3 regions of the Streptomyces sp. NPDC027663 genome follow, and region 3 is predicted to be linked to each of the others. Evidence: riboswitches for the same ligand, from Rfam matches in the RefSeq annotation. Region 3 holds a riboswitch; each other region holds the start of a gene.
The links. Region 3 has a riboswitch for cyclic di-AMP ahead of ACZ4SF_RS19920 (transglycosylase family protein). Riboswitches for the same ligand answer to the same signal wherever they lie in the genome.
Positions count from the first base shown of each region.

Region 1: linked by a shared signal. The riboswitch ahead of ACZ4SF_RS30045 (M23 family metallopeptidase) and the one ahead of ACZ4SF_RS19920 (transglycosylase family protein) in region 3 are both predicted to bind cyclic di-AMP.
Region 2: linked by a shared signal. The riboswitch ahead of ACZ4SF_RS07850 (C40 family peptidase) and the one ahead of ACZ4SF_RS19920 (transglycosylase family protein) in region 3 are both predicted to bind cyclic di-AMP.

Region 1 is NZ_JBVHSK010000014.1:124,020-128,290, forward strand. It holds gene ACZ4SF_RS30035 (M16 family metallopeptidase) at 1-166, shown strand, start outside; gene ACZ4SF_RS30040 (M16 family metallopeptidase) at 163-1,551, shown strand; cyclic di-AMP (ydaO/yuaA leader) riboswitch at 1,762-1,921, shown strand; gene ACZ4SF_RS30045 (M23 family metallopeptidase) at 1,935-2,690, shown strand; gene ACZ4SF_RS30050 (GntR family transcriptional regulator) at 2,890-3,576, shown strand; gene ACZ4SF_RS30055 (HPr family phosphocarrier protein) at 3,779-4,060, opposite strand; gene ACZ4SF_RS30060 (bifunctional acetate--CoA ligase family protein/GNAT family N-acetyltransferase) at 4,238-4,271, shown strand, end outside.
Region 2 is NZ_JBVHSK010000002.1:662,118-666,388, forward strand. It holds gene pcrA (DNA helicase PcrA) at 1-1,830, opposite strand, end outside; cyclic di-AMP (ydaO/yuaA leader) riboswitch at 2,107-2,260, shown strand; gene ACZ4SF_RS07850 (C40 family peptidase) at 2,269-3,603, shown strand; gene ACZ4SF_RS07855 (hypothetical protein) at 3,670-4,023, opposite strand.
Region 3 is NZ_JBVHSK010000006.1:468,092-472,362, forward strand. It holds gene ACZ4SF_RS19910 (cytochrome P450 family protein) at 1-426, shown strand, start outside; gene ACZ4SF_RS19915 (transglycosylase family protein) at 594-1,664, shown strand; cyclic di-AMP (ydaO/yuaA leader) riboswitch at 1,848-2,022, shown strand; gene ACZ4SF_RS19920 (transglycosylase family protein) at 2,027-2,716, shown strand; gene eno (phosphopyruvate hydratase) at 3,023-4,271, shown strand, end outside.

The DNA of each region.
Region 1 (4,271 bases), on a different contig from region 3:
GGTCCAGGAGGTCGCCAAGGCCCGCCTGCGGCCCGACAACCGCGCGGTCCTCGTCTACGAGCCGAAGTCCCCGGAGACCGTAGAGGACGCGGACGTGCCCGAGGACCCGGAGACGGAAGCGACCGTAGAGGCGGGCCACGACGAGAACGAGGAGACGGCCAAGTGACCGAGCTCGCCACCATGGACTTCCACCCCCAGCCGCAGCCGGGCGAGGCCAAGCCCTGGGCGTTCCCCGCCCCCGAGCGCGGCACGCTGGGCAACGGCCTGACCGTGCTGCGCTGTCACCGCCCCGGCCAGCAGGTCGTCGCCGTGGAGGTGCTGCTGGACGCGCCGCTGGACGCCGAGCCGGCCGGCCTGGACGGTGTCGCCACGATCATGGCGCGGGCCTTTTCGGAGGGCACCGACCAGCACTCGGCCGAGGAGTTCGCGGCCGAGCTGGAACGCGCGGGCGCCACGCTCGACGCGCACGCCGACCACCCCGGCGTCCGGCTCGGCCTGGAGGTCCCCGCCTCCCGCCTGGCCAAGGGTCTCGGCCTGCTCGCCGACGCCCTGCGCGCGCCCGCCTTCGCCGAGAGCGAGGTCGAGCGGCTGGTCCGCAACCGCCTGGACGAGATTCCGCACGAGCTGGCCAACCCCACCCGCCGCGCCGGCAAGGAACTCTCCAAGGAGCTGTTCCCGGCGGCCTCGCGCATGTCCCGCCCGCGGCAGGGCACCGAGGAGACGGTCGAGAAGATCGACGCCGCGGCCGTGCGCGCCTTCTACGACCGCCATGTGCGGCCCGCCACGGCCACCGTGGTCGTCGTCGGCGACCTGACCGGCACCGACCTGGACGCGCTGCTCACCGACACCCTGGGCGCCTGGACCGGCACCCCGGGCGAGCCCCGGCCCGTGCCGCCGGTGACCGCGGACGACACCGGGCGCGTGGTCATCGTGGACCGGCCGGGCGCCGTCCAGACACAGCTGCTCATCGGCCGGATCGGCCCCGACCGGCACGACCGGGTGTGGCCCGCCCAGGTGCTCGGCACGTACTGCCTCGGCGGCACCCTCACCTCCCGCCTGGACCGGGTCCTGCGCGAGGAGAAGGGCTACACCTACGGCGTGCGCGCCTTCGGGCAGGTGCTCCGCTCGGCGCCGGACGGCACGGGCGCGGCGATGCTCGCCATCAGCGGCTCCGTGGACACGCCGAACACCGGTCCCGCGCTGGAGGACCTGTGGAAGGTGCTGCGCACCCTCGCGGCGGAGGGCCTGACCGACGCCGAGCGGGATGTCGCCGTGCAGAACCTCGTGGGCGTGGCGCCGCTGAAGTACGAGACCGCGGCGGCCGTCGCGAGCACGCTGGCCGACCAGGTCGAGCAGCACCTGCCCGACGACTTCCAGGCGACGCTGTACCAGCAGCTGGCCGCCACGGGCACGGTGGAGGCCACCGCGGCCGCCGTGAACGCCTTCCCGGTGGACCGCCTGGTGACCGTCCTCGTCGGCGACGCGTCCGAGATCAAGGCGCCGGTCGAGGCGCTGGGTATCGGCGAAGTCACCGTCGTCGCCGCGGAGTAGCGGCATACGCGCGTGGGGCCCTGACGACCTACGGGTCGTCAGGGCCCCACGCTGTTCCACTCGTGTTGCCAGATGCCCGATTTGAGGCGGAGGTTGCCTGTCTGCCCTGTGGGATGCGCTACAAAACACCGGATCCGTTTGGGGATTGAAAGCAGGTTCCGTAGCGTCGTCGGGGCTGTTCGTCAGGCAGTGCGCCGCACCCGCGGCACCGGACAGTCATCGCCGAGTCCCCGTACGGCGCGAGCCAGGGGAGCCGGGGACCCACCGTCCCTGGGGTGAATCGGGCGCCCGCGCGTGAGCGGGGGAGTCCGTAGGAGACCTTCCTGCTCCGAACCCGTCAGCTAACCCGGTAGGCGAGACGGAAGGAAAGGACCAGCCACTACATGGCGTTCATGTGCGCCACCGGGAAGCACCGCAAGCCCGGCCGGGTCAAGCGCACCACCGCTCAGGCGGCCGGTATCGCGGCCCTCACGACCACCGGCGTCGTCGGCACCCTCGCCGCCTCCCCGGCGCTCGCCGCCGAGAGCCCCGCGGAGCAGACCGGCCTCACCCCGGTCATCACCGTGAGTGACGACGTCGCCGACCGCATCGACGCGCAGGCCGCCGCCCAGCAGCAGGCAGCCGACCAGAAGGCGGCCGAGGAGGCCGCGGCGAAGGCAGCCGCCAAGAGGGCCCAGGAGGTACGCGCGGCCAAGGCCCGTGCCGCTCGTGAGGCCGAGCGCAAGCGGCTCAACGCCTTCACCGCCCCCATCGCGCAGTCCTACGTCTCCACGGCCTACCAGGCCAGCAGCTCGCTGTGGTCCTCCGGCTCGCACACCGGCATCGACTTCCACGCGGCCAGCGGTACGACCGTCCACGCGGTCGGCTCCGGGACGGTCGTCTCGGCGGGCTGGGGCGGCGCGTACGGCAACCAGATCGTGATCCGGATGGCCGACGGCATGTACACCCAGTACGGCCACCTGTCCTCCATCGGTGTCACGGTGGGCCAGAAGGTCGTCCCGGGCCAGCAGATCGGCCTGTCCGGCGCGACCGGCAACGTCACCGGCCCGCACCTCCACTTCGAGGCCCGCACGACCTCCGAGTACGGCTCCGACGTCGACCCGCTGGCCTACCTCCGCAAGCACGGCGTGCAGATCTGACGCCCGGCGCGCGAGCGCCCGAAGCCCCGGCTCACCGAGCCGGGGCTTTCGCGTTTTCCGCCGGATCCCGTCAGAGGCGCTGTCCAAAAAAATATCCATGAATCAGGGGCCGCCGTCGGAAATTCCGCCTCATTGCAATAGAGTCACGGAACACGCGTCCATCGTCGACGTTTCACGGGGATTAAGGCGGAGGTCGGTCATGCGTATTCCGGCGCACTCGGTGTGCACGGCGATCCGGGACGACATCGTCGCGGGTGTCCACGAGCGCGGCGGCCGGCTCACCGAGGAGGTCCTGGCCCGCCGCTACGGCGTCTCGCGGGTCCCCGTCCGCGAGGCCCTGCGCACCCTGGAGGCCGAGGGCTTCGTGGTGACCCGCCGGCACGCGGGCGCGTGCGTGGCCGAGCCGACCGAGCAGGAGGCCGCCGACCTGCTGGAGATGCGGATGCTGCTGGAGCCGCTGGGGGCCGCCCGGGCCGCCCAGCGGCGCACCGAGGCCCATCTGAAGGTGCTGCGCGGCCTGGTCCGGCTGGGCCAGGAGCGGGCCAGGAGGGGGCACAGCGATGATCTGCGCTCGCTGGGCGGCTGGTTCCACGAGACGCTCGCACAGGCCTGCGGCAGCTCCTCGCTGACCTCGGTGCTCACCCAGTTGCGGCACAAGATCGCCTGGATGTACGCGGTGGAGGCGCCGCTGAGCCCGGTCGAGACCTGGGCGGAGCACGGGGCGATCGTGGACGCGGTGGCGCGCGGGGACGGTGACCGCGCGCGGGCGCTCACGGCACTGCACACCGAGCGGTCGACGGGCGCGCACCGGCTTCGTTTTCCCGGCGCCGCGGAACGTGTGAGGTCTTCGCAACATGCCGTAAACATGTCGAGCCCGCGGCATTAACACGCACGCCGTATACAAAGAAGAGCCATTTCGCGGGGCCTTGTTTTCCGCTGCCCTAATTCCGCTGCGGCCGGAATTCATTCGGTGTGGCCCGAGTATGCCCGCGGATAAAGCGCGGCAATTTTTCCGCCGGGTGCGCAAACGCCGGAGCCGCGCCGCCCCGAGAGGCGAACGCGGCTCCGGCGCTCCGTGCGGTGGACGCTCAGACGGTCTCGGGCAGCTCTTCCAGGCCCTCGGAGACCAGCTTGGCCAGACGGTCCAGGGCGGCGTCCGCGCCCTCGGCGTCGGAGGCGAGGACGATCTCCTCGCCACCCTGGGCACCCAGGCCCAGGACGGCCAGCATCGAGGCCGCGTTGACGGGGTTGCCCCCGGCCTTGGCGATCGTCACCGGGACGCCTGCGGCCGTGGCGGCTCGGACGAAGATGGAGGCGGGGCGGGCGTGGAGGCCCTCGGCCCAGCCGACGTTGACGCGGCGCTCAGCCATGTGTTGCTGCCCTTCGGTGTTCAGGGTTGTCTAGACCAGTTTCCCATATCGTGGAGCGTGCCCGGAGCGGACCCTCGTTCCCCTCCGGTCGGCCCGGACCGCGGCCTCGGTCCGGCTTGCCGGTCCTCCACAGACTGCCTCGCGCTGTTGTCGGACGCGAGCCGTACTCTGGGGCCCATGCAGACCTCGGCGGACCGGCACGACCGGCACG
Region 2 (4,271 bases), on a different contig from region 3:
CCCGGCTCCCTCACCGCGCTCCTGCTCGAACTCCAGAGCCACGGCGGCGAGTTCCTGGAGGTTCTCGATGCGGGTCTCGTCCTGCGGGTCGGTGGAGGCCTGCAGCTCGGCCAGATAGCCCGTGCGCTCGAGGATCGCCTCCAGGACGGTCGCGGGGCCGGCGCCGGACTCCACGATCGTGCGCAGGTCCTCCATCAGCGTGTTGAACCGCTTGACCGCGTTGGTGGAGCGCGCGGCCATGCCGTACGCCTCGTCCACGCGCTTCAGAGCCTGCGGGAAGCTGATCTTCTCGCGCTGGGCGAGGGCATCGATCATCGCCTCCGCGCGCTCGCCGATGCCCCGCTTGGGCACGTTGAGGATGCGGCGCAGCGGCACCGAGTCCTCGGGGTTGGCGAGGACGCGCAGATAGGCCAGGACGTCCCGGACCTCTTTGCGCTCGTAGAAGCGGACGCCGCCGACGACCTTGTAGGGCAGGCCGACGCGGATGAAGACCTCTTCGAAGACACGGGACTGGGCGTTGGTGCGGTAGAAGACGGCGACGTCCCCGGCCTTCGCCTCGCGCGCGTCCGTGAGGCGGTCTATCTCGTCGGCGACGAACTGGGCCTCGTCGTGCTCGGTGTCGGCGACGTAACCGGTGATCCGTGCGCCCTGCCCGGCGTTGGTCCACAGGTTCTTCGGGCGGCGGGACTCGTTGCGCTCGATGACCGCGTTGGCGGCGGACAGGATGGTCTGCGTGGAGCGGTAGTTCTGCTCCAGCAGGATCGTCGTCGCGTTCGGGTAGTCCTCCTCGAACTGGAGGATGTTGCGGATCGTCGCGCCCCGGAAGGCGTAGATCGACTGGTCCGCGTCACCGACCACGCACAGTTCGGCGGGCGGGACGTCGTACTCGCCGGGCGGGGTGTCGGCCTCGCCGGCGCGCTCGCCCGTCCCGACCAGCTCGCGGACGAGGGCGTACTGGGCGTGGTTGGTGTCCTGGTACTCGTCGACCAGGACGTGCCGGAAGCGGCGCCGGTAGTGCTCGGCGACGTCCGGGAAGGCGCGCAGCAGGTTGACCGTCGTCATGATCAGGTCGTCGAAGTCCAGCGCGTTCGCCTCGCGCAACCGCGACTGGTACAGGGCGTAGGCCTGCGCCAGCGTCTTCTCGAAGCCGTCGGTGGCCTGCGCGGCGAAGTCCTCCTCGTCGATCAGCTCGTTCTTGAGGTTGCTGATCTTGGCGCTGAAGGACTTGGGCGGGAAGCGCTTGGGATCCAGGTCCAGGTCGCGGCAGACGAGGGCCATCAGGCGCTTGCTGTCGGCGGCGTCGTAGATCGAGAACGACGACGTGAAGCCCAGCTTCTTCGACTCGCGGCGCAGGATCCGCACGCACGCGCTGTGGAAGGTCATCACCCACATCGCGTTCGCGCGCGGGCCGACGAGCTGCTCCACGCGCTCCTTCATCTCGCCCGCGGCCTTGTTGGTGAAGGTGATCGCGAGGATCTGGCCCGGGTGCACGTTCCGCTCGGCGAGTAGGTGGGCGATGCGGTGGGTGAGCACACGGGTCTTGCCGGAGCCGGCGCCGGCGACGATGAGCAGCGGCGAACCGGCGTGCACGACCGCGGCGCGCTGGTTGTCGTTCAGTCCCTCCAGGAGCGCCGCCGCGTCGATCACGGGGCGCGGGGCGCCGTCGCGGTAGTACGCGTCACGGTCCGGCGGCACATCGAACTTCCCGCCGAACAGATCGTCCGGAAGCGGCTCCGGAGCGTGATCGTCCTCGGGTGGCGGCTGCTCCTCCTCGTGCCCGCGAGGGGGCTGGAGGTCCGCCAGGAAGCTGTCGTCAAAGAGGCTGCTCATCGCTCTACGAGTCTAGGCCGCCCCACCGACAACCGGTTGCCGTCCCCGGAACATGGCCCGCGTGGTGAGCGGTCGCTCTTCGCGTCGAAAGCGTCCGCCGACCGCTCACACAACGGAAGCGCCTGGTCACGCGGGCGTGAACCAGCCATCAGGTCACGGAAATGTATCGGACAAACCGCACACCAACCTTCACAGAAGACACACCAGTTGGCTAGGTTGCCGTCAGGCCGCACGACCCCTCTCCGGCGAACGTCGCCGGGCCGCGCGGCCTCCGCCGAGTCCGGTGCGCCCTCTGCGTGGTGCCCGGAGCCGGGGACCCACCGATCCTGGGGTGAATCGGCCGACTCCCGCCCGGGACGACGCCGTAGGGCAACCCTTCCGTCCGCCCGAACCCGACAGCTAACCCGGTAGGCGGCAGCAAGGAAGGAGTCGCCTCCCTTGGCGTCGCACCGCAAGCCGCGCCCCGGCGGAACCCCGGGGACGGGCATTCGCACCCCCGCTCTCGCCACCGCCGCCCTCACCTCCGTGGCCGTCCTCTCCCAGTCCGCGCAGGCCGCTCCCGAAACCGGTCACGGCAGGCCGAGCCCGGAGGAGATCGAGCGGAAGATCGACGATCTGTACCGCCGGGCGGAATCGGCGACCGAGACGTCCGGCACGACCAGGGAGCGTTTCGCCGGCACCGCCAGGGAGCGTTCCGCCGCCGCAAGCAGGGAGCGGTCCGCCGCCGGGGCCGAGGAGCGTCCCGCGGACGCACCCCGGCGACACGGCGACAGTCTTCAGCGGCTCCGGGACGAGGTGGCCCGCCGCGCCGCGGCCCAGCCCCGCGCCGTTCCGGCCCAGCGCGGCCCCGAGGGGGCCCGGGACACAGCCGCGGCGACGCCCGCCCGGGGCACGAGCGTCGCACCCCCGAGACGGAGTGTGGATGCCGTACCGCCCGCACGAGGCAGGGACGCCGTAACGCCCGCACAGGGCAGGGGCGCCGTAACGCCCGCACGAGGCATGGAGGCGGTACCGTCCGCGCGGAAGGCGGCCGTCGCCGCGTCCGTCCGGAACGCGTCCCTCCTGCCGTCCGCCCAGGAGAGGGCCGTCGTCCCGCCCGCGGACAGCGTGCCGGAGGCCGCCGCGAGGGACCCGAAGACCGCCAAGGCGGCGGTGCAGAAAAAGCTCGCCCACGCGCGCGTGCTGCTGTCGCAGCGGACCGCGCAGAGCGCCGCGCAGTCCGTCACGCCTGCCGCACCTAGCGCGTCTGTCGCACCTGTCGCACCTGTCGCACCTGACATGTATGGCGCCTCAGTCACATCCACCGCACCGGTGACGTCCGTCGCGTCGGTCACATCCCCGTCGATCACGTCCGCTCCGGTCACATCCGCGTCGATCGCGTCCGTTGCGACGGTCACATCCGGCACGGACACGACGACCAAGGCCCGGAAAGCCGTCGCCTTCGCCCGGGAGCAGCTCGGCAAGCCGTGCGTGTGGGGCGCCGCCGGCCCCGGTTCCTACGACTGCTCGGGGCTGACCCAGGCCGCCTGGAAGTCGGCCGGTGTCACCCTTCCGCGCAGCGCCCGCGATCAGGCCGAAGCAGGAACCACGGTCCCGCCTGCCGAGGCGCGCCCCGGCGACCTCGTGTTCTTCCACGACGACGCAGACCATGTAGGGCTGTGCACGGGCGACGGCATGATGATCCACGCTCCCAGGCCGGGCGCGTACGTGCGTGAGGAACCGGTCTCCCGCACCGACGGGTCGGCCGTGCGCTGCGTGGTGCGGCCGGGCTGATCCCGCCGCCCCGAGATCGCCCGCCCGGGAGATCAGGTTCGACCGGAGATCAGGTCCGGCCGGAGATCAGGTCCAGAGGACGGCGATGAAGATGTTCGCCGTGGTCAGCAGGCCGACGAGCCCGAAGAGGCCCTTGTCGATCCGCTCCTCGTCGCGCTTCACGTAGACCAGCGCGAGGATCACGATCAGCAGAGCCAGCTTCACGCCGATCTTGATGTTGTTGACGTGGTGGTCGTCGGCCTGATTGAGGCCGACGAGCGCCACGCCGGTGACCAGCATGGTCAGCGCGCCGTGCAGCATCCCGGGCACGAACCGGGCCGTGCCCTGGCCCATCGCCTTCATCTGGGTGAGGAAGCCGCCGAGCAGCGCGGCGATACCGACGATGTGCAGGCCGACGAAGAGATGGATGAGTACGTCCATGGGGCCGGAGCCTAGCCAGGGGGCGCCACGGCTCCCCGCACCGGGCCCGCCCTCAGGGGCGGCGGCGGCGCGAAAACGCTCGGCAGACCTTGCATATATGCGCTCCATAGCACCCGATCACCCCCGCCTGGTCCGCTTTCCGCGGCTCGATCATCACGCTGCGTGAAGAAGACGACTCGGGCCCTACGGAGGGATCACTTACGGTCACACCATGACCTGTCGTAACCAATTTCGGACAGCGCGTTACC
Region 3 (4,271 bases):
ACGAGCGGGGAGCGGGACCTCCTGGAGACCGGCGTGGAGGAACTGCTGCGCTACGACGGCCCGGTGGAGCTGGCCACCTGGCGGTTCGCCACCGAGCCCCTCACCATCGGCGGGCAGGACATCGCGCCGGGCGACCCGGTGCTCGTCGTGCTCGCCGCGGCCGACCGGGACCCGGAGCGGTTCGCCGGCCCGGACGTGCTCGACCTCACCCGCCGCGACAACCAGCACCTCGGCTACGGCCACGGCATCCACTACTGCCTCGGCGCGCCGCTCGCCCGGCTGGAGGGCCAGACCGCGCTCGCCACGCTGCTCACCCGCCTGCCCGACCTGCGGCTCGCCGTGGACCCGGACGAGCTGCGCTGGCGCGGCGGACTCATCATGCGCGGCCTGCGCACCCTGCCCGTGGAGTTCACGCCCACCGCCTGAACACAGCCCGTCCAGGGAAACCTGACGGACATTCACTCTGTGATCTTCACGTGATCTGCGCGGCATGAACTTGTGACAAGTGATCGTCTGCCTATACGTTCACCCATCAGCGTGGCGAAGGGCTTCATCCGCCGCGCCGGTACTGCTGTCGCTCGAAAGGCCTCTGCATGCTCTCCGGGAACGGTCGACACCGTCGCCCCCGTCAGGCTCCGGCTCTCCTCGTCGCGGCCGGGGTGACCGGCTCAGCCATCGCCATCCCGCTCCTCGGCGCCGCCAGCGCCAGCGCGGCCGACGGCACCACGTGGGACAAGGTGGCCGAGTGCGAGAGCGGCGGCTCCTGGAGCGCGGACTCCGGCAACGGGTACTACGGCGGGCTGCAGATCTCGCAGGCGGACTGGGCCGCGTACGGCGGGACCCAGTACGCGGCCAGCGCCGACCAGGCCAGCCGTTCCCAGCAGATCGCCGTCGCCGAGAACATCCTCGCGGACAAGGGCACCACCCCCTGGGCCACCTGCGCCCTGCTGTCGGGCCTGACCGAGGATTCGGACTCGGCGGACGTCGACACGGGCGTCGGCCGGTCCGGTGACACCGACGGTTCGGGTGACCCGTCCGGATCGACTGACAGTTCGGATGGTTCCGAAAACCCCGACAGCCCTGACAACTCCGACTCGTCCGGTCTGCCGGGTTCGTCGCCTTCGGGGGACGCCGGTTCCGATGCCGACTCCGGCTCCGGCAACGGCTCTTCGTCCGGCAAGGACGGCCGGCCGGCCGGGAAGCCGGGCGAGGGTGACGGCAAGGTGAACGGCTCCGACGGGACCGACACGCCCAAGTCCGACAAATCCGCGTCGCCGGACGCGGGAAGCCCGCAGGGGGCCGACGGCTCCGCCACGGCCACTCCGGAACCCGGCCGCGAGGACAACCCCCAGCAGGCCGCCGGTTCTTGGAGCCTGGTCGACACCGGCTCCCTCGGCGGTGGCGGACGTCATCGGGGGGCGAGTGCGGACGAAAGCGCGACAAACGGTCAGAATGCCGCCTCCTCGGGCCGCCACGCCTCTCGCGAACCGGACACCTACACCGTCCGCGACGGCGACTCCCTCGCCTCCATCGCCGACTCCCTTGAGGTCGACGGCGGATGGCGCGCGCTCTACGCCGGCAACAAGAAGGCCATCGGGGCCGACCCGAATCACATCACCGCCGGTCAGACCCTGGAAGTCGGGGACGAAACGGACGGCGATTAGCGGGAGTTGACGCCCCACTTAACGCCCTATTGTCCGGTTTGGCGAAAGTGTGGGATGAGTCTCAGAAGCCCTGATCGTCTTTGAAATTCCGCGGACCGCGTGCCTACGGTCAAGGCCGCTCGTCACCACGAGCCCCGGCAGTCGCAACGCCGAATCCTGCCAGCGGTTGCCCGGGAACAGTCGTCGCGTCAAGCGCCGTAGGCAGGAGCGGGGGACCCAAGGTAAGTGCCGGGCCCGGCAGTTGATGCCGGACCGGCTCGGGGTGAAGCCGCATCTCGCGCACAGCGGGAGATGCGGCCGGGCAACTCAACCGGCCCGAACCCGACAGCTCACCTCGCAGGCGTCGGTGAGGGGATCGTTCCATGCTGTTTTCCGGCAAGGGCAAGCACCGTCGTCCGTCCAAGGCCGTCCGCGCCATCACGCTCGCCGGTGTCACCGGCGCCGCCGTCGCCGCCCCGCTGATGGCGGCCGGCAACGCCTCCGCCGCCACCGCCTCGGAGTGGGACACGGTCGCCCAGTGCGAGTCCGGCGGCAACTGGTCCATCAACACCGGCAACGGCTACTACGGCGGTCTGCAGTTCTCCGCCTCCACCTGGGCCGCGTACGGCGGCTCGCAGTACGCCGCCACCGCCGACAAGGCCACCAAGGCGCAGCAGATCGAGATCGCCGAGAAGGTCCTCGCGGCCCAGGGCAAGGGCGCCTGGCCGGTCTGCGGCACGGGCCTGTCCGGCACCCCCTACGGCGGTGCCGCCCCGAGCACCCCCTCGGACTCGGGCAGCACCACCACCCGCTCCACCGACCAGCAGGCCGCCTCCCGCTCCGCCGAGCGTCCGGCCGCGTCCACGAGCAAGAGCAAGACCGTCACCACCCCGACCGGCAAGAAGGTCAAGAAGGGCGACGGCGAGTACAAGGTCGTCGCGGGCGACACCCTCAGCACCATCGCCGCGAAGCACAAGGTCGAGGGTGGCTGGCAGAAGCTGTTCGAGCTGAACAAGGACATCGTCGAGGACGCGAACCTCATCTACCCGGGTCAGCAGCTCCACCTGAAGTGACCCCCGGTTCCGAGCGGATCCACAGCGCCCTCACATCCCCAGGGGTCTCATCGCAGGCCTCGTGAGGGCCACCCCCGTCCCCACGGGCTCCCCGCCCCGGTGCGTGTTCCCCCGTACGCACCGGGGCGGGGTTTTTCTGTGCCGTCGCCACAGGTCTTTGTTTCGGCCGAAAACAAAAGGTACCGTCGGCATGTCCACGGGACGGTCGGTCGGTGGCCGACGCCCCCGGGACGGTTAGGCTCTAGTCGCAAGGCGCAGCCGTAAGGCACACCGCCCCGCACTTCCAGCGTCACATCCAAGAAGGAGATGCTCGTGCCGTCCATCGACGTCGTCGTAGCCCGGGAAATCCTGGACTCCCGAGGCAACCCCACGGTCGAGGTCGAGGTCGGCCTCGACGACGGCAGCACGGGTCGTGCCGCCGTTCCGTCCGGCGCCTCGACCGGCGCCTTCGAGGCCATCGAGCTCCGCGACGGCGACCCGAACCGCTACCAGGGCAAGGGCGTCGAGAAGGCCGTCCTCGCCGTCATCGAGCAGATCGGCCCGGAGCTGGTCGGTTACGACGCCACCGAGCAGCGCCTGATCGACCAGGCCATGTTCGACCTGGACGCCACCGACAACAAGGGCTCCCTCGGCGCCAACGCCATCCTCGGCGTCTCGCTCGCCGTCGCCCACGCCGCCTCCGAGGCCAGCGACCTGCCCCTCTTCCGCTACCTGGGCGGCCCGAACGCGCACCTGCTGCCGGTGCCGATGATGAACATCCTGAACGGCGGCTCGCACGCCGACTCCAACGTGGACATCCAGGAGTTCATGATCGCTCCGATCGGCGCGGAGTCCTTCTCCGAGGCCCTGCGCTGGGGCACCGAGGTCTACCACACCCTGAAGAAGGTCCTGAAGAGCAAGGGCCTGTCCACCGGCCTCGGCGACGAGGGCGGCTTCGCCCCGAACCTGGGCTCCAACCGTGAGGCCCTCGACCTCATCCTCGAAGCGATCAAGGAAGCCGGCTACGCCCCCGGCGAGCAGATCGCCCTCGCGCTCGACGTCGCCGCCTCCGAGTTCTACAAGGACGGCAAGTACCTCTTCGAGGGCAAGGAGCGCTCCGCCGCCGAGATGACGGAGTACTACGAGGAGCTGGTCGCGGCCTACCCGCTCGTCTCCATCGAGGACCCGCTGTTCGAGGACGACTGGGCCGGCTGGAAGGTCATCACCGACAAGCTCGGCGACAAGGTCCAGCTGGTCGGCGACGACCTGTTCGTCACCAACCCCGAGCGCCTGGCCCGCGGCATCGAGGACGGCGCCGCCAACGCCCTGCTGGTCAAGGTCAACCAGATCGGCTCGCTGACCGAGACCCTGGACGCCGTCGAGCTGGCCCAGCGCAACGGCTTCAAGTGCATGATGTCCCACCGCTCCGGCGAGACCGAGGACGTCACCATCGCCGACCTGGCCGTCGCCACCAACTGCGGCCAGATCAAGACCGGCGCCCCGGCCCGCTCCGAGCGCGTCGCCAAGTACAACCAGCTGCTGCGCATCGAGGAGATCCTCGACGACGCGGCGGTGT